3 regions of the Planococcus sp. TJ-301 genome follow, and region 1 is predicted to be linked to each of the others. Evidence: predicted binding sites of a transcription regulator. Region 1 holds the regulator's gene; each other region holds the start of a gene.
What was found. Region 1 encodes LexA, which represses DNA repair genes until DNA is damaged. Its sites were predicted from a motif close to CGAACATATGTTCG; they were not measured.

Region 1 (7,614 bases):
TCTTACAAACGCCTAGTGCCTGGCTATGAAGCTCCGTGCTACATTGCTTGGTCTGGACAAAATCGCAGCCCGTTGATCCGTATCCCGGCTTCACGTGGATTGTCAACACGCGTAGAAGTGCGTTCTGTTGATCCGGCTGCAAACCCATACTTGGCAATGGCTGTTTTATTGGCTGCTGGCCTTGACGGCATCAAGAAGAAAATGACGCCACCAAAAGCTGTAGACCGCAATATCTACGCGATGAACAGAAAAGAGCGCGAAGCTGTGGGCATCCAAGACCTTCCGCCAACATTGTACGCAGCACTTCAAGAGCTGCAAAGCAATGAAGTGATGACGAAAGCACTTGGTTCTCACATTCTTAACAACTTTGTGGAAGCGAAAGAAATCGAGTGGGACATGTTCCGCATTGCGGTTCACCCATGGGAGCGCGAGCAATACTTGAAAATGTATTAAGCAAATATAACACACCAGCGCACTTGCACTGGTGTGTTTTTTTTTGCAAACTTTCCAAGCTTCTTATCCACTTGGGTCAGTAAATAAAAGTTTTTTGATTTTGGAAGTTTAGTTTTTCCAGGACTGTGGTATCATTAAGAAGAATTCATAGTACGATTAATAGCCCATACTGAATTTTCTTAGAAAGTAAGAAGATTTTGTGGGGGTGATTAGTTTGACGAAAATTCAAGGGGTTAAAGACCTGCGGAAGTATTTAGATTCTGTAGGATGCCCGAGGACTGAAGAACAAATTAATGAGAGCATCGCAAAAAGGCAGATTCCACATAGCCAGTCCTATGCCAATACAATCTTTTTTGACGTGAGGCATATCGATTGGTGGATATCGCAACAGCAAAAAGTCGAAAGCAAAAATTGAATACGATCTTCAGAATACCGGTACCCCGAATTCGGCTCATTATGAGTCCGTATTCGGGGTTTTCCCTATTTACCAGAGCGTTTACTCCAAAAAGAATGGACAACTCGCCCCGCAAATGGTGTATGATAGACAGAAGCAAAAACCATTCTGCTTTAGAGGAGGCCGATGCATGAAAACTTTCCAAGTTGAATTCTATTTTGACCAAGGCAATACGATTGTCCTGACAGTATATGCTGAAAACAAAGAATCAGCATTGCGCAATATTCCGACTCACGGCACGTTTGAAATCACGGACCAGGACAACGACCGCCTATACCGTATTACTATCACACAAGTAAAATACATTATGGTCTATGAATTATGAGGCCTGAAGCATCGCGTTTTAACGGATGCTTTTTTTATGCCTAAAATTAGAAGAGGAGCTGGCTAGGTGGAATTTAAAGGATCGAGTGTTTACGACGATAAGGATTTTTTAGCGGGTTTTTTGAAACGGAGAGAGCGCAAGGAAAGCCCGAATAACGCGATAGAGAAACCGATTATCTGTGACCTAATGGGTGAAGTCGAAGGGAAAGCAATCTTGGACCTCGGTTGTGGAGACGGTAAATTTGGCAATGAACTGCTCGGCTCTGGAGCAGCATCCTATACGGGAATAGAAGGCTCAAGGGAGATGGCATTGCTGGCAAGTAGAGCAACGGCACAGCTGGGTGGCAAGATACATATAGCGGACCTTGAATCGTTTCAAGCAAAGGGTTCAGAATACGATTTGATTGTCTCGCGGTTTGTCATCCATTACTTGACGGATATCAGACACTTGTTCAAGGAAATCAATCAAGCATTGGTGCTGGACGGTAAATTCATTTTCACTGTACAGCACCCATTGACCACTTCGTCGTTTGCGAGTAAAGCGCAAGGCGAACGCAGAGGTGATTGGGTGGTCGATGATTATTTCAAGGAAGGCGAGCGCGGTGAGCCCTGGATAAGCAAGACAGTCGTCAAGCATCACCGAACGACAGAAACCTACTTTACAGCGCTAATAGAAGCCGGATTTGCTGTAACTGCCCTCAGGGAAGGAAAGCCGGTCCCTACAAATTTCGAATCCGCAGCAGAGTTTGAACGGCGGGAGCGCATTCCGTTGATGTTGATTTTGTCTGCCCAAAAGGTAGGAAACTAAAAAAGGCGCCGAGAGAAATTCTCTCGGCGTCTTTATGTGTCATGATTAATGTAGTTGGCGGTAAACTCCGACCACTTTTCCAAGGATGGAGACCTGGTCTACGATGATTGGATCCATCGATGAATTTTCAGGCTGCAGGCGGAAATAATTGTCTTCTTTGAAAAATCGTTTGACTGTCGCTTCGTCATCAGCGGTCATAGCTACCACGATGTCGCCATTGTTAGCGGTTTGCTGCTGTTTCACTACGACATAGTCACCATTCAGGATGCCAGCTTCGATCATACTTTCTCCCATGATTTCCAGCATGAAAATATGGTCGTCCTCAGTTCCGTATGACTGGGGAAGCGGGAAATACTCTTCCACATTCTCGATCGCCGTGATCGGAACGCCAGCCGTTACTTTACCGACAAGCGGTACATGAAGGACCGGGCTTTTTTCAACCAGTGAATCATCAGTGCTGATAATTTCAATTGCTCTCGGTTTTGTCGGGTCGCGGCGGATCAAGCCTTTGCTTTCAAGGCGGGCAAGATGGCCATGGACAGTCGAGCTTGATGCCAAGCCAACTGCCTCTCCAATTTCACGGACGGAAGGCGGGTAGCCTTTGGCCCGGACTTCGTCTTTTATGAATGACAAAATATCTTCTTGGCGTTTCGATACTTTTTTCAACAGTTTCACCTCTTTTTAATAGTTCAGCATGTTTTCTATCAATAGTATACCAACTTGGGATATGAAATGCAAACATAGGTTCGAATTTATTTGTTGACAAAAACACTTGTTCGCATTAAAGTAAGAACATACATTCCGAACACACATTCTTAGGAGGCGGTTCTTATGACATTCATCCAAAAAAATTCTTACCTGACAGTACTCTTTCTTCTGATTCTATCTTTTTCATTCTATTCGGTTTTCACCCATAACGCGCAGGAAGATCAAATGAGCCTAGTGCAAGTCGAACAAGGCGATACTTTGTGGACACTTGCGGAGTCATTCAGCGGCAATACCCCCCATCAGGAGTGGATTGAAGAAATCATGAAGGAGAATGGCTTAAGCACTCCGAAGATCATTGCTGGACAATCAATCAAAATCCCCAGCGAACAACTAAAATTCGCCCCAGACGAAACCACCAAACTGGCGGGTGATGCAGAATGAAGAAGTCTGCGTTAATTTATTGCCGCGTCAGCACCACGAAAGACACCCAGGAAAGTTCACTTGAACGGCAGGAAGAAGAATTATTGAAATTCGCATTTGCGCAAGGATACATTGTTTCAGACATCTTTAAAGATCAGCACAGCGGCTACGAAATGGACCGGGAAGGGCTCTTGGAGATGCTCAACGTCATTAAAACCGATAAAGTTTCAGCGGTTTTCATTCAGGATGAAACCCGTCTTGGCCGTGGCCATGCTCGGATCGCGCTGCTTCACGTCATGAAAAAATATGGCGTGGAGGTTTTTACATTGACCGATCAAGGTCCCATTGCATTAAATGATATGGACGACATGGTCCTGGAGATTTTAGCGGTTGTTGAAGAATATCAGCGCAAAATACATAATGCCAAAATCAAACGTGGCATGAAGCGCGCTGTTGAAAATGGCTACAAGCCTGAACGCAATCTAAAAGGCAGGGGCAACCCCGATGGACGGGAGCGCTTAGACTTGCCGATCGATCAGATTGTCAGCCTGAAACAGAACGGGCTGACGTTCCATGAAATTGCGGTAACGCTGCAAGGCTTCGGTTATCAGGCAAGCAAAGCAACCGTCCACAGACGCTACAGAGAATTCCTCGAGATGAAAGAGGGCTAATAGATTGCAGAAATCCCGCTTCTTTTGTACGATATGATAGAAGAAAGGCGGGATTCTAATGTTATCTCCAGATAAAATAAAACGCATTAACGAATTATCTCGAAAATCCAAGACTGTGGGCTTGTCCATTGAAGAGGCAAAAGAACAATCTGCATTGCGCCAGGAGTATTTGGCAACTTTCCGCCAAACGATGCGCGGCACAATTGAAAACGTAAAAGTGATTGATCCGGAAGGTAACGATGTAACGCCGGAGAAGGTCAAAAATATCCGAGAGAATAAGTATTTAAATTAATACTTGTTCTTTTTTTTGTTGTGTCCAGACTTCAGCGCTTGGCTCTTGGCGCATTTCTAGTTGTATTCTTTCCTATTGTTGACTACACTAGAATAGGATTAAAATTGTTAGTGAGAGGATGTTTTTATGTCAAACCATGCAGATCAGCTTGCAGTAACTACTATACGTACACTTTCCATCGATGCGATTGAGAAAGCGAACTCAGGTCATCCGGGATTGCCAATGGGAGCAGCTCCTATGGCTTATACATTATGGACAAAACACATGAACCACAACCCGAAAAACCCGAACTGGTTCAACCGTGACCGTTTCGTGCTTTCGGCGGGACATGGTTCGATGCTTTTATACAGCTTATTGCATTTAAGCGGCTACGGACTTGAATTGGACGAGATCAAAAACTTTCGCCAATGGGATTCGAAAACACCGGGACATCCGGAATATCATCACACAGTTGGCGTAGAAGCGACAACGGGACCACTTGGCCAAGGAATCGGCATGGCAGTCGGCATGGCTATGGCAGAACGCCATTTGTCAGCTACATACAATAAAGACAACATGGATGTCGTCGACCACCATACCTTCTCTCTATGCGGAGACGGAGATTTGATGGAAGGCGTAGCAGGCGAAGCGATTTCACTTGCTGGGCACTTGAAATTAAACAAATTGGTCGTTTTATACGATAGCAACGATATCTCACTTGACGGCGACCTTGGTATGAGTTTCTCTGAAAACATCCAAAAGCGCTTTGAATCATATGGCTGGAACTATCTGCGCGTAGATGACGGCAACAAGCTTGACGACTTGTCTGAAAAAATCGCACAAGCGAAGCAATCAGGGGACAAACCGACATTGATCGAAGTGAAAACGGTCATTGGCTATGGCGCGCCAAACAAATCCGGTAAAGCGGACGCTCACGGAGCTCCACTGGGTGAAGCTGAGATGAAACTTGTTAAAGAATATTACAAGTGGACATTTGACGAAGATTTTTATGTCCCAGAAGAAGTCTATGAAACTTTTAATAAAGCAACTGAAGAGCTAGGCGGCAACGCTGAAAAAGCATGGAATGAGCTTTTCTCTAAATACGAAGCAGCCTATCCAGAATTGGCTCAGCAGCTGCAAAAAGCGATCAAAGGCGATTTGCCTGAGAACTTTGATGCGGATTTCCCTGTGTACGAAGCTGGTAAAAAACAAGCGACTCGCGCTTCTTCAGGCGATATGATCAATGCCATCGCAAAAGCAGTGCCATCATTCTTCGGCGGCAGCGCCGATTTGGCTGGTTCGAACAAAACGACAATCAAAGGCGGAGGCGACTTTGATGCGGAAAATCCGACTGGACGCAATATCTGGTTCGGTGTCCGTGAATTCGCAATGGGGACTGCCCTTAACGGTATGGCTCTTCACGGCGGACTCAATGTTTTCGGCGGAACGTTCTTCGTGTTCAGCGATTACGTGCGCCCGGCAATCCGCCTAGCAGCATTAATGGGATTACCGGTCACATACGTCTTTACACACGACAGTGTCGCAGTAGGGGAAGATGGCCCGACTCACGAGCCAGTAGAACATTTGGCTTCACTTCGCGCTATGCCAAACTTGTGCGTTGTGCGCCCTGCAGATGCTAACGAAACCAAAGCAGCATGGAAGCTTGCTGTCACAGCGAAAGACCACCCGACCCTATTGGTGCTTTCACGCCAAGACTTGCCGGTCCTTGAACACAGCGGCGAATTGGCTGACAGTGGTGTGGAAAAAGGGGCATACGTGGTATCTCCTGCTGAAAACCCACAAGCGCTATTGCTTGCAACCGGTTCTGAAGTCAGCCTCGCAGTTACTGCCCAAAAGCAGTTGGCTGAAGAAGGCATCGCAGTATCAGTCGTTTCTATGCCATCATGGGACCGATTCGAGAAACAGGACAAAGCATACAAACAGTCCGTTATCCCGACGACAGTCAAAAAACGTCTAGCAATCGAAATGGGAACTTCATTTGGCTGGGAACGCTACACGGGAGACGAAGGCGACATTCTTTCAATCGACCGTTTCGGTGCAAGCGCACCTGGCGACCGCATCATGAAAGAGTTCGGATTCACTCCTGAAAACGTAGTGTCAAAAGTCAAAGCTCTTCTAAACTAATAAATGCAAATACCAAAGACGGAAACAGAACTTGTTTCCGTCTTTTTTTTTTACTTTTTTTAAAAACCGATATTCCGCAAAACAGCATCGCTAAAACATATGCTCCTGCGTCGCAAAGATATGCCCGAACTATTTTCGTCCATATCTTTCCTGCGGGCTCGCGCCGAATTAACTCGTGCTAGCGCCCGAGTGAATTTCGGCACTTCATCGTTTCACTGCTCCCTTGGGAGTCGGTGCTATTTTGCTCCATGCCTGGAAATCATCAAAAAACTGCATGAACTTCTATTTTTCAAGTTTTCAGATGGAAAAAATAATTCGTTTTTGAGAGATAACTTTGAATTAAGCGGTAGGCGGCGACTTCAGCGGGGCAGTGTAGTGACGAGACAGCCGAGACCCTGCAGGAGCGCAGCGACGAAGCGGCTTGGCGCTCGCCCGCGAAACGCGTCCGCCTGAAGCGGAATGAAAATGACTATCCAATCAACTTAAACTACTTCCTAATATTATTTCGTGTCTATAGTCACATCCGGAAATATATAGTATAATCCATTGTGGTGCACTACTTATTTATGCAACACGAAGGGGGTAACAAGAATGGATACATGGATTTGGATCGTAATCGTTATCGTCGCTTTAATCGCGGGTGTTGCGCTTGGCTTTTTCATCGCACGTCAATACATGATGAAATATTTGAAAGACAATCCACCGATTAACGAAGATATGCTGCGTATCATGATGATGCAAATGGGACAAAAACCGTCTCAGAAAAAAATCAATCAAATGATGACACAAATGAATAAAGCGTCAACTAAACCACCTGCTAAAAAATAAGAAGCACTCCATGAGTGCTTTTTTTCATGCTATTAGCTTTACCGCATAGAAAAACGCCGGCCCCAATAGGGCTGGCGTTTTTCTGTTAAATTTTTTCTTCTATAGTAGGTTCAAGCAGCGCGTGGTCCTGCAAAAACTGCGCCACGGTTTCTTTGTATTCTTTCGGATGCAGATTGAAGGATTGCGCATGCGCCCCTTCTTCGAACAGCTTCATCGCTTTTCGGCCTGGCTTCAGCTCGTGCATTTCCAGCGTCATCTGCGGAAGCACAAAATCATCTGGCAAGCTGTGGATGAATAAAACCGGGTTCGTGATTTTTTTAACCGCTTCCCGAGGTGTCACGGTGCTGATCAGATAGCCGTCGCGCAGCCGCATGAAAAACGATGCGAGTTTCAATGCCAGCGGTGTCCGGAGACGCGTCGTGGTGCGCATGACGTGCAGCACTTGTTCCGAGATATCAGAATAGGCGCAGTCCGAAACATAAAAATCCGCATCGTCCTGCATGCCGGCATACAGCAAAGTTGTCGCGGCACC
Region 2 (7,614 bases), on a different contig from region 1:
AAGGAGCCGCAGCACCCGCAGTTGTTTGGACAAAAGATGATCATTTATACTTCCAGGTTTCGACGATGGGCGACGTCCGGCTGTATTTCGCTTCCCTTGACGGGGCGGTGTATCCAGCCTCACCCGAAATGGAGCATATCTACGGATTTGATATTGCCCGCAATGGCGAGTTCGCGGTCGCGGCAATCAGCGATCCGGTCAATCCGGGGGAATTATACAAACTCACCATCGCTACCGGTGAACGGGAAGCTTTGACCGTTTTCAATAACTCTTATTTGGAAAACACGGAATTGGTCATGCCCGAGGCAATCGTTGCCGAAGGGGCCGATGGATGGCCTGTTCATGGCTGGCTGATGAAACCGCAGAGCTTTGCAGAAGGTGAAAAATATCCGCTTGTCGTCAATATTCACGGCGGTCCGCATGCGATGTACGCCAATACGTTTGTCCACGAAATGCAGCTGCTCGCTGCCCGCGGGTTCGGCGTGTTGTACGTCAATCCGCGCGGCAGCCATGGCTATAGCCAGGAATTTGTCGACGCCGTGCGCGGCGACTACGGAGGCAACGACTACGAAGATATCATGAAATCGCTGGAAGCCGTGATTTCCGAAAACCCTTGGATCGACACCGAGCGTTTGGGCGTGACAGGCGGAAGCTACGGCGGATTTATGACGAATTGGATCGTCAGCCGAACAAACCGTTTTAAAGCGGCTGTTACGCAGCGTTCGATTTCCAACTGGGTATCGTTTTTCGGCGTTTCAGATATCGGTTATTATTTCAGCCCCTGGCAAATCGGTGCGGACATGGGCGATGTTGATAAATTATGGCATCATTCACCGTTGAAATACGTGGCGGATGTAGAGACGCCATTATTGATTTTGCATTCGGAAAATGATTATCGCTGCCCGATTGAACAATCAGAACAACTGTATGTGACGCTTAAGAGCCTGGGTAAAGAAACCGAATTCATCCGTTTCCCGGAAGCCGACCATAATTTGTCGCGTACCGGAAAACCGAATCTGCGCTTTGTGCGCCTCGAGCAGATTGCCGGCTGGATGGAAAAGCATTTGGCTTGATCAATCTCAACAGGAGAAAAACGAAAGCCGGAAAACACCCGAACTTCATCGGGGTTTTCCGGCTTTTTGCGTTTTCCAATGAGCCTAAGTTTTATAAGGCAAGAAGGGTGAGCCAAAAAATATGAAGAAGCAAAATCAGCGAGTAGAGTGTATTTGCAGAAATGAAGAAGTAAAGCCAGAGGCGGGATTGGATGTCAACGAATGGCGTGAAAAGAAGCCCGGAAAGGCATAGCGAAAGCAGAACTTTGATTGCCAAAATAACACCTGGAGAGAATGAGCTCAATAATGGATTGGCTTCGGTGATAAAACCGGATGTGATTCCAAAGAACGTCAGTAATCCATCTGCTGCATTCAAAATGGCGAGTGCCCAGACCTGATTTTTTAAAGGCGTGCCGCGTTTAGCCACAATCATATTCACCTCCATTTTCTGCATGCATCATGGTGTCTGAGTGTTCTTTTATTAATAAGAAATACCCTTTTTTCTATCATTTACACATACATTTGAACTATTATTATTTAATATTTTTTAAAAAATATATTAAAAGTAGTTCTTTTTTCTCTATTTTGGCAATCTCGGCTTATGGCTAAGAGCTCTTTAAATGATAGGGGGAGAATGCTTATCCATTAACTGGCCTTAAATCGGCGTTGACATGAAGTGTGGAAGAATTAACAGGTACTAGCAAGAATCAACATGCGTTGCTTGAACGTTAACCGGCACTAGCAAAAAGTAGAAGACGGCAATAAAAAAAGACTGCAGGCAAATTCGAGAAAATCGAATTTGCCTGCAGTCTGGACACGCCTAAGAGTGGAGCGTTTGGTTTTTTTGTGTGCAGTGCCATCTCGATGAAAAAGTTTGTTTTTCATCGAATTCTTGTATGTGCAGCCGGTCGGCTTTGAAGCCTGTTGCATACTTGATTTTATTGCGCTTTTCTTCGAGCAGCAGGTTGTTGATCCACTGCTCGGCTACAGCGGCCAGTTTTTCGCGCTGTCCCTTTGCCCCGCTGCATATTGTGATAAAGGAATAATCCGTTAAGTTCGCCTTTTCCCTTTTAAGGAAAGTCCGCATTGGCGCAGCAATCTTTCCCGCCCAGACCGGGGTAAGCAAAATGACCGGCCCGTAGTCTTTAACATCGAAATCGAAAGGGGCGAGCCGCGAATCACGTTTCACCAGAAAATCAATGAAAATGGAAAAGCTTTGCGTTTTCTCCGCTCTATGATTTCGTACATCGTGCATCCGATTCTGTCGCGCAATTCAACAGCCGGCTTTACATTATTTTCCTTTGAAAACGGGTTTGCGTTTTTCGCCGAATGCAATCAGTGCTTCTATGCGGTCTTCGGTTGGAATTGTCATTTCATACGCTTTGCGTTCAATGTGAAGTCCGGTCTGCAAGTCAGCGTTCATGCCGTTCTTGATGGCGAATTTCGCTTGCTGAATGGCAATTGGGCCGTTCGCCAGCATCATGTCAGCGAATTGGCCGGTTACTTGGATCAACTCGCTGCGCGGAGCCACTTTCGTCGCAATTCCGTAAGCAAGGGCTTCATCAGCTTTTAGGCGGCGTGCCGTCAAAATCAATTCCAGTGCTTTCGCTTCGCCGATTAAACGAGGCAGGCGTTGTGTGCCGCCGGCTCCGGGGATAATGGCCAGGCTCGTTTCTGTTAGGCCGAGCAATGTATCATCCGCCACAATGCGGAAATCGCACGCCAGCGCAAGTTCCATGCCGCCGCCGAACGCGAAGCCGTTGATCATGGCAATCGTCGGCTGAGGCAGATTCTCGATTGTCGAAAAGACTTCACCGATTTTATAAATGTTGCGTTTTACATGCTGTTCAGTCAGCGTCTTCCGTTCTTTTAAATCAGCGCCTACACTGAATGCTTTCTCTCCAGCGCCTGTGAATACAACAAGGCGGATGTCCGGATTGATGCGGATCGCTTCAACCACTTGGCCGAGCTCCGCAAGCATATCGTAATTGAAGGCGTTCATGGAATCAGGGCGGTTTAACGTGATGAACGCCAGGTTCCCTTGTTGTTCGTAATGAATTGTGTCCATTTTTCTCCCCCTTAAAGTGTTTCCTTCTTCTAAAAACATACCATTTTTTGGACTATTGTGCTATCCCGCTCTATAATTAAGCGCAGAGAGGGGGACACGCATTCATGAATCAGTTTTCATTCATTCGCATTTATCGCATTGTCTTCATGGCCGTTAAATTTTATACGCAAGCCACGTTGTTCCAACGGCGCCACCGTGGCGCCTGGAATCCTCTCGTCGAGGAGAAATGGAACACCCTGGTAACGAAACAAGCGAAACAATACAAGACATTGGCGCTGAAACTCGGCGGCCTGATGATCAAGATGGGGCAGTTCCTGTCAACACGGGCAGATATCATGCCAAAGTCCTTTCTCGAAGAGCTCGAGGGGCTGACGGACCGTGTGCCTTCAGTAGAACGTGAAAAAATCATATCTGTGTTGGAGACAGAATGGAATTCCCCTTATTCCAGCTATTTGGCGGGACTGTCTGAAGGAGCGGTTGCTTCCGCATCTATAGGAGAAGTCTATAAAGGGACGCTGAAAGACGGCACTGTTGTCGCCGTGAAAATCCAGCGCCCGGGAACTGAGAAATTGCTGCGGGCAGATTTTCAGGCGATGCGCATTGTCATCTGGTTTATGAAGACCTTTACGCCGCTCTCCAAACAAATCAATTTCACTCAGCTGTTCGGGGAAATGACCGAAACGATCGGTGCGGAATTGAACTTCCTTCAGGAGCTGCAAAGTGGACGCGCGTTCGCGGACCGTTTTTCCGAAATGGACGGCATTCGTTTTCCTGTCTATTTTGATGATTTGTCGACGCGCCGCGTCCTTGTCATGGAATGGATCGAGGGGGCACGCATCACCGACTTGGCCTTTATTGAAAAAAATGGAATCGACCGCCACGAAATCGCGGAGCGGCTGTTCATCCTGTTCCTCGAACAGATTTTATACGGCGGACAATTCCACGCTGACCCGCACGGCGGGAACATTCTACTGAAGCCTGATGGCACGATTGTGCTGATCGATTTCGGCATGACGGGCACAATCACGACCGCGGATTCACAGGCTGTCCTGCGCATTGCGGAAGGCATTATCTTCAAAAATTACGAATTGGTTCTTGATGCGCTTGAAGAGCTCCGGTTCTTATTGCCGCAAGCTAACCGTGAGCTTTTGGCCGATACGATTTCCCGATTGGTCGCTGCATACGAATCAGACGAGCTGATGCAGATGGACAGCTTTGTCGTGGAGCGGCTGTTCAAGGACATGCAAAACATCGTCCGGACACAACCGGTACAGCTGCCAGCTGAGTTCGCATTCTTCGGTCGTGCGGCTTCAATCTTTGTTGGCGTGCTGAACGTCCTGGATCCAGGCATTGACCTCTTGGCATTGGCGCGGCCGCGCGTTCTTGAATGGGCGTCGACTCAAAAAGAAGGCAAGCCTGTCTTCGGTAAAAGCGATGTGCTGCGCTGGGTGCTGAACGCCTCGGGCCCATTCCGGGTGTTGCCGCAGAAAGTCATCAGCTATTTGGAAGAGCCGGAGCGGATGCGCCATTACATCGAAAATCGCGACGGACGCAATCGCCAGCATGAGCGCGATCTGCAGAGCCGGATGTTTGCCGGCATGTTCACCATCCTGTCGTTCGCTGGCATCTCGGTTTCGGTGTGGTTCTGGCATGAGCCGTTCATGTGGGTGTCTTCCGGATTTTTCGTCGGATCATTATGGGTTTACCGTTCAATTAAATGAAAAGAGCTGTCCGGAATTCTGTTTTACAGACTTCCGGACAGCTCTTTTTTTCATGGCAAGGGTGTATTCATGCGAGTTGAATTATGATTCTTCTTATTAGTACTGCGCAAAACTGCCTCGCTTGCCGCGGGCAAGACATTGGCCGCAGCCTGCGAGACCAATGTCTTTGTCTCGAAGCTAGCGAAGCGATGCAGAGACAGGGACAGAGTCTTACTGAAGTTTCCGCAATTTTATTCCGTGTCTACAAAAATAGCAGAACCTACTAAGCTCTTTATTTTTCAAAGAGCTTACCAGCGAAGGCGCGGCCAAGGGCTAGGCAAGGGAATAGCCAAATGGAATTTGGACCATTTCCTTTGCTTCGAAGCTAGCGCAGCGATGCAACACACTTTCATGTCTCGAAGCTAGCGAAGCGATGCAGAGACAGAAGCAGAAGATTCTGGCAGAAAGCCAGGCGTTCTTTGCCTGGCTTTTTGCGACAAGCTTGCGCAGGAGCAATCATCCTAGCCTTACCCAAAGCGTCCGAAGCAGTTTTAAATGAGTTACTTCTTTAATTCAACTTATTAAATAAAACTCCAGAAAGGATTATTTGACGGAGGCTATTGCAATTTTAGGAAATGGCGCTAAAATTAAAAATAAGAACAAACGTTCCCTTTTTGAGGAGGTGCTAAAAATGCCGTTAATCTCACAAGAGGAAATCGTCTATTTTGAAAAAGCGATGTATTTGCCGATGGTGCTGATCATTCTGGAGCGCGACCGTGCATTATTCGAACAGGGTCCTTTTAAGTTGAAGAGGCCGTATGTTGAATTGGTGGATGGAGCGATTCGGAAAGTTCAGAGGGAGCTGAAGGAAACGAACATCCATATGCGCAAGCAGCATATGAAAATGCTGAAGGGGACAGGCGATGATACCTTTACTGAATATGTCTTTTACCATGGGGGCTATGAAGATCACAGGCGCTATTTGAATTTGCGCCTACGCAATCAAGTGGAGGAGCTGCTGCGAATTTATTTGGCGATGGCACACCGGGAGATTTGACCAGGTCCACCAGCCTCAATATGAACAGCGGCTGAAGTTTCGGCGGTCAATCCATCGGATGCTGAGCGCGGGGCGGATACCGCCGTTTCGTCAAATAGACCATCTGCTGCTTGTGGATTTGTTGGGAATTCCTGAAAAAGCGGCGCAGCGAACCGGCAAACGAATGCTGATTTCTGAGGGCGATGGGCGACACGTCGAGTGGTACGCTTATGCCGTTGCTCAAGTGTACAAGGCTTCCTTTAATGGTGTCTTCGCTGTCGATCAACTCGACTGCATCAAAATTGAACCAGACCGAATCACGGTTCTTCGGTGAATGGGTAGGAAAGAAAATGAGTGGGCTGCCGTAATATTCCCCAATGATGACAGGAGGTTTATGTTTGACCCGGATCGCTTTCTGGGAATAGAGGGTGGCGCTTTCGAGGGATCCCCTGTAAAATCTGCACGAAGAGCTGATGATTTTATAGACGGATTCCTCTACGATGAATTCGCTGCGGTCTTCAATGACCCGCGTCCAGTTTCTGTGGCCGTCAATATACGGCAGAAGTGCGTAGGTATTGCTGCACACCGTATATGATAAGAGCTGATGATTCTTTTTTCTCATGAATTATACACCCCTCAAATTTACTATACATATAACATTATAAGGAAAAAATGCAAATTAGCAAAGGCTTTACTACGGAAAATAAAATATTTTCTATTTCATTAGAATTTTCAAAAAACGATTGTTCTTTCAGAATTTATATTGTATACTAATGAAAAGCATTCGGGGTGATGAAGAATGGAAAACTATTATTCTTATGCTGATTTCATGAAAGCGATGGCTCAAACAAAGAAAGCGACCGAAGCGGAAAAACTTCTGAACGATATCTATTTGGATCTGTTCCTGAAGCATGTTCACCGCTCTCAGCAAGAAGAGCAGCTGATGAGCCTCATCGACGAAGCCCTGGACAATAACGACCGTAAAGCATTCAACACGTATAGCGAGCAATTGAAGACCCTAAAACACGAAGAAGAATGAGTAAGCAGCTTTTTATAGAATGTTATCAAAAATGCATCGGACCTAGTCCGATGCATTTTTTTGCACGTTTACGCAGTGCAGGCGCCCCTTGAAGCAGGATTGGTTCTTCCCTGCCAACCTGCAGATCCAAAAGAAATAGTGAAAAAACATACGTTCGCTTTTTGTTAGGGTATTTTTAGGGCATATGATAAAATAGAGACAATGAACGAACGGAGGGCATTAACCATGAAACAGGAATTCAATCTTCAGGCACCCTATGAGCCTGCGGGCGATCAGCCGGCTGCAATTACCGAACTGACACAAGGAATCATCAACGGCAAGAAATGCCAGACGCTGCTCGGAGCGACAGGGACAGGGAAGACGTATACAATGTCAAACGTCATCCAGCAAGTGAAAAAGCCGACGCTCGTGATGGCGCACAACAAGACTTTGGCTGGTCAGCTGTACAGTGAATTCAAGGAATTCTTTCCGGACAATGCAGTTGAGTATTTTGTCAGTTATTATGATTATTACCAACCGGAAGCTTATGTGCCGCAATCCGATACGTTTATCGAGAAAGATGCCAGTATCAACGATGAAATCGATAAACTTCGGCACTCGGCGACGAGTTCATTGTTCGAACGCGATGACGTCATCGTCATTGCTTCAGTATCTTGCATTTATGGCCTGGGTTCTCCGAAAGAATACCGGGAGCTCGTGGTTTCACTGCGCAAAGGGAT
Region 3 (7,614 bases), 670 kb from region 1:
TCGTTATGGCCGATTTGCCAGGATTGATCGAAGGCGCGCACCAAGGAGTCGGCCTCGGCCATCAATTCCTGCGCCACATCGAGCGCACGCGCGTTATCATCCATGTCATCGATATGTCCGCTCTTGAAGGCCGCGACCCGTATGATGATTATCTGACGATTACAGAAGAACTGAAACAATACAATATGCGTTTGACGGAACGCCCAGAATTGATCGTGGCGAACAAAATGGATATGCCGGATTCTGAAGAGAACTTGAAGAAATTCCGCGAAAAAATGCCGGAAGATGCACAAATTTTCCCGGTTTCCGCATTAAGCCGACAAGGCTTGTCGAATCTTCTGTTCGCGATTGCGGATCTTATCGAAGTGACTCCTGAATTCCCGTTGATCGACGAAGAAGTGGACGAATCTGAAAGCACGGTTCTCTACAAGCACGAGAAGGAATCAGACGGCTTCAATATCACACGCGAATCTGACGGTGCATTCGTCTTGTCCGGCTACGCTATCGAGCGTATGTTCAAGATGACCGATTTCTCGCGTGAAGATTCAATTCGCCGTTTCTCCCGCCAAATGCGAGGAATGGGCATTGATGATGCTTTGCGTGAACGCGGCGCTGAAAACGGCGACACGGTCCGCCTGCTTGAATTCGAATTTGAATTCATGGACTGATTGAGAGATTTCTGGGAGGTTTATTGAATGAAGGATGTATCCGAACAACGGTATTATTTGGTGCGTGAAGACGTGTTGACCGAAGCGATGCAAAAGACGCTTGAAGTAAAGCGTCTGCTGCAGCGCGACCGCATGTCGATTTTGGACGCTGTCAATCACGCCGGGCTTTCACGCAGTGCGTTTTACAAATATCGGGATGCGGTATTTCCATTCCATTCGATTGTGAAAGAACGGATCCTGACGGTGTTTTTACAGCTCGAAGACCGCTCTGGAACGCTTGCCACCTTGCTGCAGTCGGTTGCTGAAGCCGGCTGCAATATTTTGACCATCCACCAGACCATCCCGATCCAAGGGCGTGCGAACGTTACGCTGTCGCTCGATGTGACGGCGATGGACCTGGAATTGGATGCGTTTTTGCAGCAGCTGAAAAAACTCGATTTTGTCGAGTCGGCTGATGTCGTATCAAGCGGATCATCTTAACTTAGGAGTGGTTGAATGGCTGGAGAAAACTTGAAGGACCGCATTTCGTATTTGGGGCCAGAAGCCTCATTCACCCATCTGGCGGCTGTCCGGGTGTTCCCGGAAAGCACGCTGGTGCCGTTTGCCACTATTCCTGAATGCATTGAAGCAGTAGCGGAAGGCCGCGTCGACTACGCGGTCGTGCCGCTCGAAAATGCGCTTGAAGGTTCTGTGTCGTTGACGGTCGATTATTTATTCCATGAAGCGAAATTGTATGTGGCAGCAGAAGTCCTTTCGCCGATCGGCCAGCATTTTCTGGTGCATCCGGAAAACGCTGAAGCCGAATCGTTCGAAGCGATTTACTCGCACCCGCAGGCGCTCGCCCAAAGCCATAAATTCCTGTTTTATACCTACCGGAACACGCCGCTCGAGCAATACAGCTCGACTTCAGCGGCGGCCAAAATGGTGTCGGAGCTTCCAGAGCGCCCGATTGCAGCGATTGGCAATGAATTCGCGGCTCATAAATACGGCTTGACAATCCTGCACCGCGATATCCATGATTTTCATTTCAACCACACGCGCTTTTTCGTGCTGTCGAAAACGAATCATAAATTGGAAATCGCGGGGCATGAAAACGAGATTAAAACGACGTTGATGATCTCGCCGCCGAAAGACGACCGTTCCGGCGTGCTCCATCAAATCCTTTCCGTCTTCGCGTGGCGCCAGCTCAATTTAAGCAAAATTGAGTCGCGTCCCTTGAAAACCGGCCTTGGCGATTATTTCTTTATCGTCGACGTGCTGGAAGACGAAAATGCGACAATGATGCGCGGCGCGCTCGAAGAACTTGCGGCGATCGGCTGCGAAGTCAAAACGCTCGGCTCGTATTATATGTATAAGAATTCCTGAGTTAAACCCCACAGCCGTATTGGCTGCGGGGTTTTTTATTGATGCTGCAAACAAGTTCGTTATTCCGCAAAGAAAGTGCAGGATTCTGCAAATAAATCCGATATTCTGCAAACAAACTAGTTATTCTGCAAGTAAATTCGGTTTGCTGCGAGTATTCTGCCGTATTCTGCAAGTAACACAACACTTCCAATAAAAAACACAGAACCCTCAAGAGGATTCTGCGTTCTATTCATTATCTTCCAGCAAGAAGCCGTGCTCGCGCATGGCAGCTACTGCTGCGTCTAAAATGCTTTCATTTGCCCCGGTGATGGTGTGGAGATGTGTGCCGTCGGTCAATTCCAGCAGATAGCTCGCGCCGGTATCGCGCACGCGCTTCATGAACGCTTCAACGGCTGCTTCATCGGAGACGTGGATGCCGGCTGTCAGTTCGCCGTAGACGGGATGCTCGACAGAGACGTCTTTCACAGTGGCGCCGGCGCGCACGAGAATCTTCAGTTCATCTTCCGTGTCGCCAGGCTGGTGGCGGCATGCAATCTGCCTGCTCGCTTCTTTGGAGCCGCTGGCGGCGAGGAAGAGATAGCCGGAGCTCGTTGCAATGATCGGCTCGCTGCGCGCTTTTAGGAGCGTCATGTCGCTGACGATGACCTGCCGTGATACGTTGGCGAAAGCGGCAAGCTCACCGCCGGTCAACGGTGCTTCGGCGGTTTTCAGTTTTTCCAATAAAATCTGGCGGCGCTGTTCTCCGTAAAGTTTTTTCATAATGCAACCTCAGCTTTCCGGATAGGATAAATTCATTTTACCACGGACAATTTCCTAACGGGTTTATTTCGTAAAAGGCGAACAAATATGCTATAATCAATAGGTTAAAATGGAGGAGCGGACATCTATGTACGATTACATAAAAGGGATAGTCACACGTGTGACTCCCGAATATCTGGTAGTGGAACAACAAGGCATCGGCTGGCAGATTTTTGCGCCGAACCCGTACTCATTCAGCACAGAGGAATTGCAGGTTTTCCTGTATCATCACGTGAGGGAAGATGCGCATTTGCTATTCGGCTTTACGACGCTGGAGCAGCGCGAATTGTTCCGCAAGCTCATTTCGGTGTCCGGCATCGGGCCGAAGGGGGCGCTTGCGATATTGGCAAGCGGCGAACCGCAGCACGTCATCGAAGCGATCGAACGGGAAGATGAGTCGTATCTGGTGAAATTCCCAGGTGTCGGCAAAAAGACTGCGCGCCAGATGATTCTCGATTTGAAAGGTAAGCTGGCAGAGTTTTTCGATGCGCCATTCTTGACGAACGAAGCGCCAGGCTTGTTGGCTGAAGGCGATATCGAACTGGAAGAAGCGATGCTGGCACTTGGCGCACTCGGCTATTCAGAGCGTGAAATCACGAAAGTGAAGCCGCAGCTGAAAGACCTGGATTTGAACACCGAAGGTTATATGAAGAAAGCTCTGCAATTATTGCTGAAACAATCTTGATGAAAAGGAGGCGAACGGCATGGAAGAACGTGTAATCGGCAGCGAAATATCGGAATTTGACGAACGCTTTGAACAGTCGCTGCGCCCGAAATTCCTGTCGCAGTATATCGGCCAGCATAAGGTCAAGCACAACCTCGAGATTTTCATCGAAGCGGCGAAAATGCGCCAGGAAAGCTTGGACCACGTCTTGTTGTACGGGCCTCCTGGACTCGGGAAGACAACGCTCGCTGCAGTCATCGCCAATGAAATGGAAGTCGGCGTGAAAATGACCAGCGGTCCGGCAATCGAACGTCCCGGCGACTTGGCGGCAATTGTGTCGTCATTGGAACCGGGCGACGTGCTATTCATCGATGAAATCCATCGCTTGAACCGCTCGATCGAAGAAGTGCTGTATCCGGCCATGGAAGATTTCTGCCTCGACATCGTCGTCGGCAAAGGGCCGACTGCGCGATCTGTGCGGCTCGACTTGCCGCCGTTCACGCTGATTGGCGCGACGACGCGCGCCGGCGCATTGTCAGCACCACTGCGCGACCGATTCGGCGTGCATGCGCGCTTGGATTATTACGACACGGAATCGCTGACGGATATCGTAGAGCGCAGCTCAAAGCTCTTTGAAGCGGATATTGCGCCGAACGCTGCGGTGGAAATCGCCAGGCGTTCCCGTGGGACGCCGCGCATCGCCAACCGGCTGCTGAAGCGCGTGCGTGATTTTGCGCAAGTGCGCGGCAACGGTACGATCACAGAAGACATGGCGAGCCAGGCTCTTGAAATGCTGCAAGTCGATCCACTCGGCCTCGACCACATCGATCATAAATTGCTGGTCGGCATGATTACCCGTTTCCGTGGTGGCCCGGTTGGCCTTGATACGATTGCGGCAAGCATCGGCGAAGAGTCTACGACGATTGAAGACGTCTACGAACCGTATTTGCTGCAAATCGGCTTTATCCAGCGCACGCCGAGAGGGCGCGTTGTGACCGCAATGGCTTATGAGCATTTTCAGATGGAAATGCCAGAATCTAAATAAAGGAAGTTTTAAAAAATGAACGTAAATGATTTCGATTTTGAACTGCCAGAAGAATTGATTGCCCAGACGCCGTTGCTTGACCGTACGTCGAGCCGGCTTTTGGTAATGGATAAAAAAACAGGCAATGTCACGCACCGCCATTTCCGCGATATCGTTGAGCATCTCCATGCCGGCGATACGCTTGTGCTGAACGATACCCGCGTGTTGCCAGCGCGCATGATGGGCGTCAAAGAAGACACCGGCGCGAACATTGAATTGCTGTTGTTGAAAGAAATTGGCGAAGACGTCTGGGAAACACTTGTCAAGCCAGCGAAAAAAGTCAAAATCGGCACCGTTATTTCTTTTGGCGAAGGCCTTTTAAAAGCGGAATGCGTCGGGCTTTTGGATCACGGCGGCCGCCATTTCAAAATGGTTTACGACGGCATTTTCTACGAGATTTTGGAGCAATTGGGTGAAATGCCTTTGCCGCCCTATATCCGTGAAAAGCTTGAAGACCAGGACCGCTACCAGACCGTTTTTGCGAAAGAGCGGGGAAGTGCCGCGGCACCGACTGCCGGCCTTCATTTTACCGATGCGCTATTGGACGAGATCCGTGCGAAAGGCGTCAACATCGCGTTTATCACGCTGCACGTTGGTCTTGGCACTTTCCGTCCAGTGTCGGTTGATTCGATCGAAGACCACGAAATGCACGCGGAATTCTACCGCATCACACAAGACACGGCGGACCTCATCAACAACACGAGAAACAACGGCGGCCGGGTCATTTCAGTCGGCACAACGTCGACGCGGACGCTCGAATCCGTGGCCAATAAATTCGGCGGCGAATTGCAGGAAGACAGCGGCTGGACGGATATTTTCATTTTCCCGGGCTACGAATTCAAAGCGATTGACGGCTTGATCACCAATTTCCATTTGCCGAAATCGACCTTGGTCATGCTCGTCAGCGCATTGTCGAACCGCGATGCCATTTTAAACGCTTATCAAGAAGCGGTCCAGGAACGCTACCGTTTCTTCAGTTTCGGAGATGCGATGTTCATTGAACCAGCGAAAAAGGAGACACAACAATGACACAAGCAGTATGGTACGAACACATAAAAACATGTAAACAGACCGGTGCGCGCCTTGGAATCGTCCATACGCCGCACGGTTCGTTCGAAACACCGGCTTTCATGCCGGTCGGCACGCAGGCAACGGTCAAGACAATGTCACCGGAAGAATTGAAAGCGATGAATGCGGGCATCATCCTCAGCAACACTTATCACCTATGGCTGCGCCCAGGCAATGACGTCATCAAAGAAGCAGGAGGCCTGCATAAGTTCATGAACTGGGACCGTCCGATTCTGACGGATTCAGGCGGGTTCCAAGTGTTTTCTTTGAGCGAATTCCGCAACATCAAAGAAGAAGGCGTCCATTTCCGCAACCACATGAACGGCGACAAATTATTCTTGAGCCCGGAAAAGGCGATGGAGATCCAGAATGATTTGGGCTCTGACATCATGATGGCGTTTGACGAATGCCCACCATACCCGGCGACGCATGAATACATGAAATCAAGCGTAGACCGCACTTCCCGCTGGGCGGAACGCTGCCTCACGGCGCATGCCCGCAAAGAAGACCAAGGCCTTTTCGGCATCATCCAGGGAGGCGAATTCGAAGACTTGCGCCGTCAAAGTGCCCAAGACCTCGTATCACTTGATTTCCCAGGCTACGCAATCGGCGGCTTGTCTGTCGGCGAACCGAAAGATGTTATGAACCGCGTATTGGAATTCACGACGCCGTTTATGCCGGCTGACAAACCTCGCTACCTGATGGGAGTCGGATCACCGGATTCGTTGATCGACGGTTCGATCCGCGGTGTCGATATGTTCGACTGTGTCTTGCCGACCCGCATCGCGCGCAACGGCACATTGATGACGAGCACAGGGCGCTTGAACATCAAAAACGCGAAATTCAAGCATGATTTCGGTCCGCTTGATGATAAATGCAGCTGCTACACATGCACAAATTACTCACGCGCCTACGTTCATCACTTGCTGCGCGCAGATGAAACTTTCGGACTCAGACTTACTAGTTATCATAATCTTCATTTTCTGTTAAACTTAATGGAACAGGTGCGACAAGCAATACGCGAAGACCGCCTGGGAGATTTCCGCGAAGAATTTTTTGAAGCCTACGGTTTCAATAAGCCAAACGCTAAGAATTTCTAATAAGAAAAAGAGACAGCGAAGGGGGGAAATTGAAAAAATGGATACAATTATTGCGTTATCACCTTTACTATTAATGTTCTTGTTAATGTGGTTTTTCATCATCCGTCCGGCACAAAAGCGCCAGAAAGCGACAGCTAACATGCAGAAGGAACTTCACCGCGGAGATCGGATCGTAACAATCGGCGGCCTCCACGGAACAGTTGATGCAGTCGACGATGCAACAATCTACATAACTGTTGCAGACGGCACGCGCATGCAATTCGAACGTCAGGCAATCGCCCGCGTTGTGGATGCAGCAAAAACGACGGTCTAACAAAAAGATCGCCTTCGATACCGAAGGCGATCTTTTTTTGAGTCAAAAAATCATTGAGGTTAAATGATATTTCAATCGTCGATATTCCTTATCGAGAGATATCTTAGCGACGGCGCGTCAAGGGGCTAGGCAAGGAAATGGCCAAATGGAATTTGGCCCATTTCCTTTGCTTCGAAGCTAGCGCAGCGATGCAGAGACAAAAGCAGAAAGTTCTTAGCAATGAGACGAGGGTCCTTCTCGGCACATTGTAAGAGCTATGCCCAAAGCGTCCGAAGAGATGATAAGTAAGTTGCTTTATTAGCACAGCTTAATTAGACAACAACAATGACCGACTCATATGTGAAAAAAACATTCAAAAAAATAAAGCCATTGTTCTCAATCTTCCCGCAATCGGCTACAATGGAAAAGAACGGATGGAAGGAGCAACAAAATGTTAAAATTTACCGATCAATATGACGTCGTTCTGCCCGCACTCCAAAGCAAAATCGCTGAATTTCATTATTTCCAATACGATACATTTACTGCGGAGGAACTTTGGGATTATTGCATTAAGA

Region 2: the regulator LexA is predicted to act here: its motif matches at 5,477-5,490, upstream of AC4EHJ_RS15080 (YhjD family protein).
Region 3: the regulator LexA is predicted to act here: its motif matches at 2,871-2,884, upstream of ruvA (Holliday junction branch migration protein RuvA).

The regions. Positions count from the first base shown of each region.
Region 1 covers NZ_JBZDOH010000001.1:888,572-896,185, reverse strand. The annotation lists gene glnA (type I glutamate--ammonia ligase) at 1-453, shown strand, start outside; gene AC4EHJ_RS04640 (hypothetical protein) at 668-868, shown strand; gene AC4EHJ_RS04635 (hypothetical protein) at 1,038-1,232, shown strand; gene AC4EHJ_RS04630 (class I SAM-dependent methyltransferase) at 1,299-2,039, shown strand; gene lexA (transcriptional repressor LexA) at 2,085-2,705, opposite strand; gene yneA (cell division suppressor protein YneA) at 2,871-3,188, shown strand; gene AC4EHJ_RS04615 (YneB family resolvase-like protein) at 3,185-3,838, shown strand; gene AC4EHJ_RS04610 (DUF896 domain-containing protein) at 3,897-4,130, shown strand; gene tkt (transketolase) at 4,257-6,254, shown strand; gene AC4EHJ_RS04600 (YneF family protein) at 6,846-7,082, shown strand; gene AC4EHJ_RS04595 (alpha/beta hydrolase) at 7,168-7,614, opposite strand, start outside.
Region 2 covers NZ_JBZDOH010000004.1:65,937-73,550, forward strand. The annotation lists gene AC4EHJ_RS15055 (S9 family peptidase) at 1-1,073, shown strand, start outside; gene AC4EHJ_RS15060 (DUF5658 family protein) at 1,165-1,485, opposite strand; gene AC4EHJ_RS15065 (hypothetical protein) at 1,873-2,307, opposite strand; gene AC4EHJ_RS15070 (enoyl-CoA hydratase-related protein) at 2,344-3,120, opposite strand; gene AC4EHJ_RS15075 (ABC1 kinase family protein) at 3,225-4,841, shown strand; gene AC4EHJ_RS15080 (YhjD family protein) at 5,512-5,877, shown strand; gene AC4EHJ_RS15085 (competence protein ComK) at 5,924-6,478, opposite strand; gene AC4EHJ_RS15090 (IDEAL domain-containing protein) at 6,656-6,895, shown strand; gene uvrB (excinuclease ABC subunit UvrB) at 7,121-7,614, shown strand, end outside.
Region 3 covers NZ_JBZDOH010000001.1:221,299-228,912, forward strand. The annotation lists gene obgE (GTPase ObgE) at 1-668, shown strand, start outside; gene AC4EHJ_RS01150 (ACT domain-containing protein) at 696-1,148, shown strand; gene pheA (prephenate dehydratase) at 1,164-2,033, shown strand; gene AC4EHJ_RS01160 (transcription repressor NadR) at 2,259-2,792, opposite strand; gene ruvA (Holliday junction branch migration protein RuvA) at 2,920-3,516, shown strand; gene ruvB (Holliday junction branch migration DNA helicase RuvB) at 3,536-4,540, shown strand; gene queA (tRNA preQ1(34) S-adenosylmethionine ribosyltransferase-isomerase QueA) at 4,556-5,608, shown strand; gene tgt (tRNA guanosine(34) transglycosylase Tgt) at 5,605-6,747, shown strand; gene yajC (preprotein translocase subunit YajC) at 6,785-7,060, shown strand; gene AC4EHJ_RS01190 (post-transcriptional regulator) at 7,491-7,614, shown strand, end outside.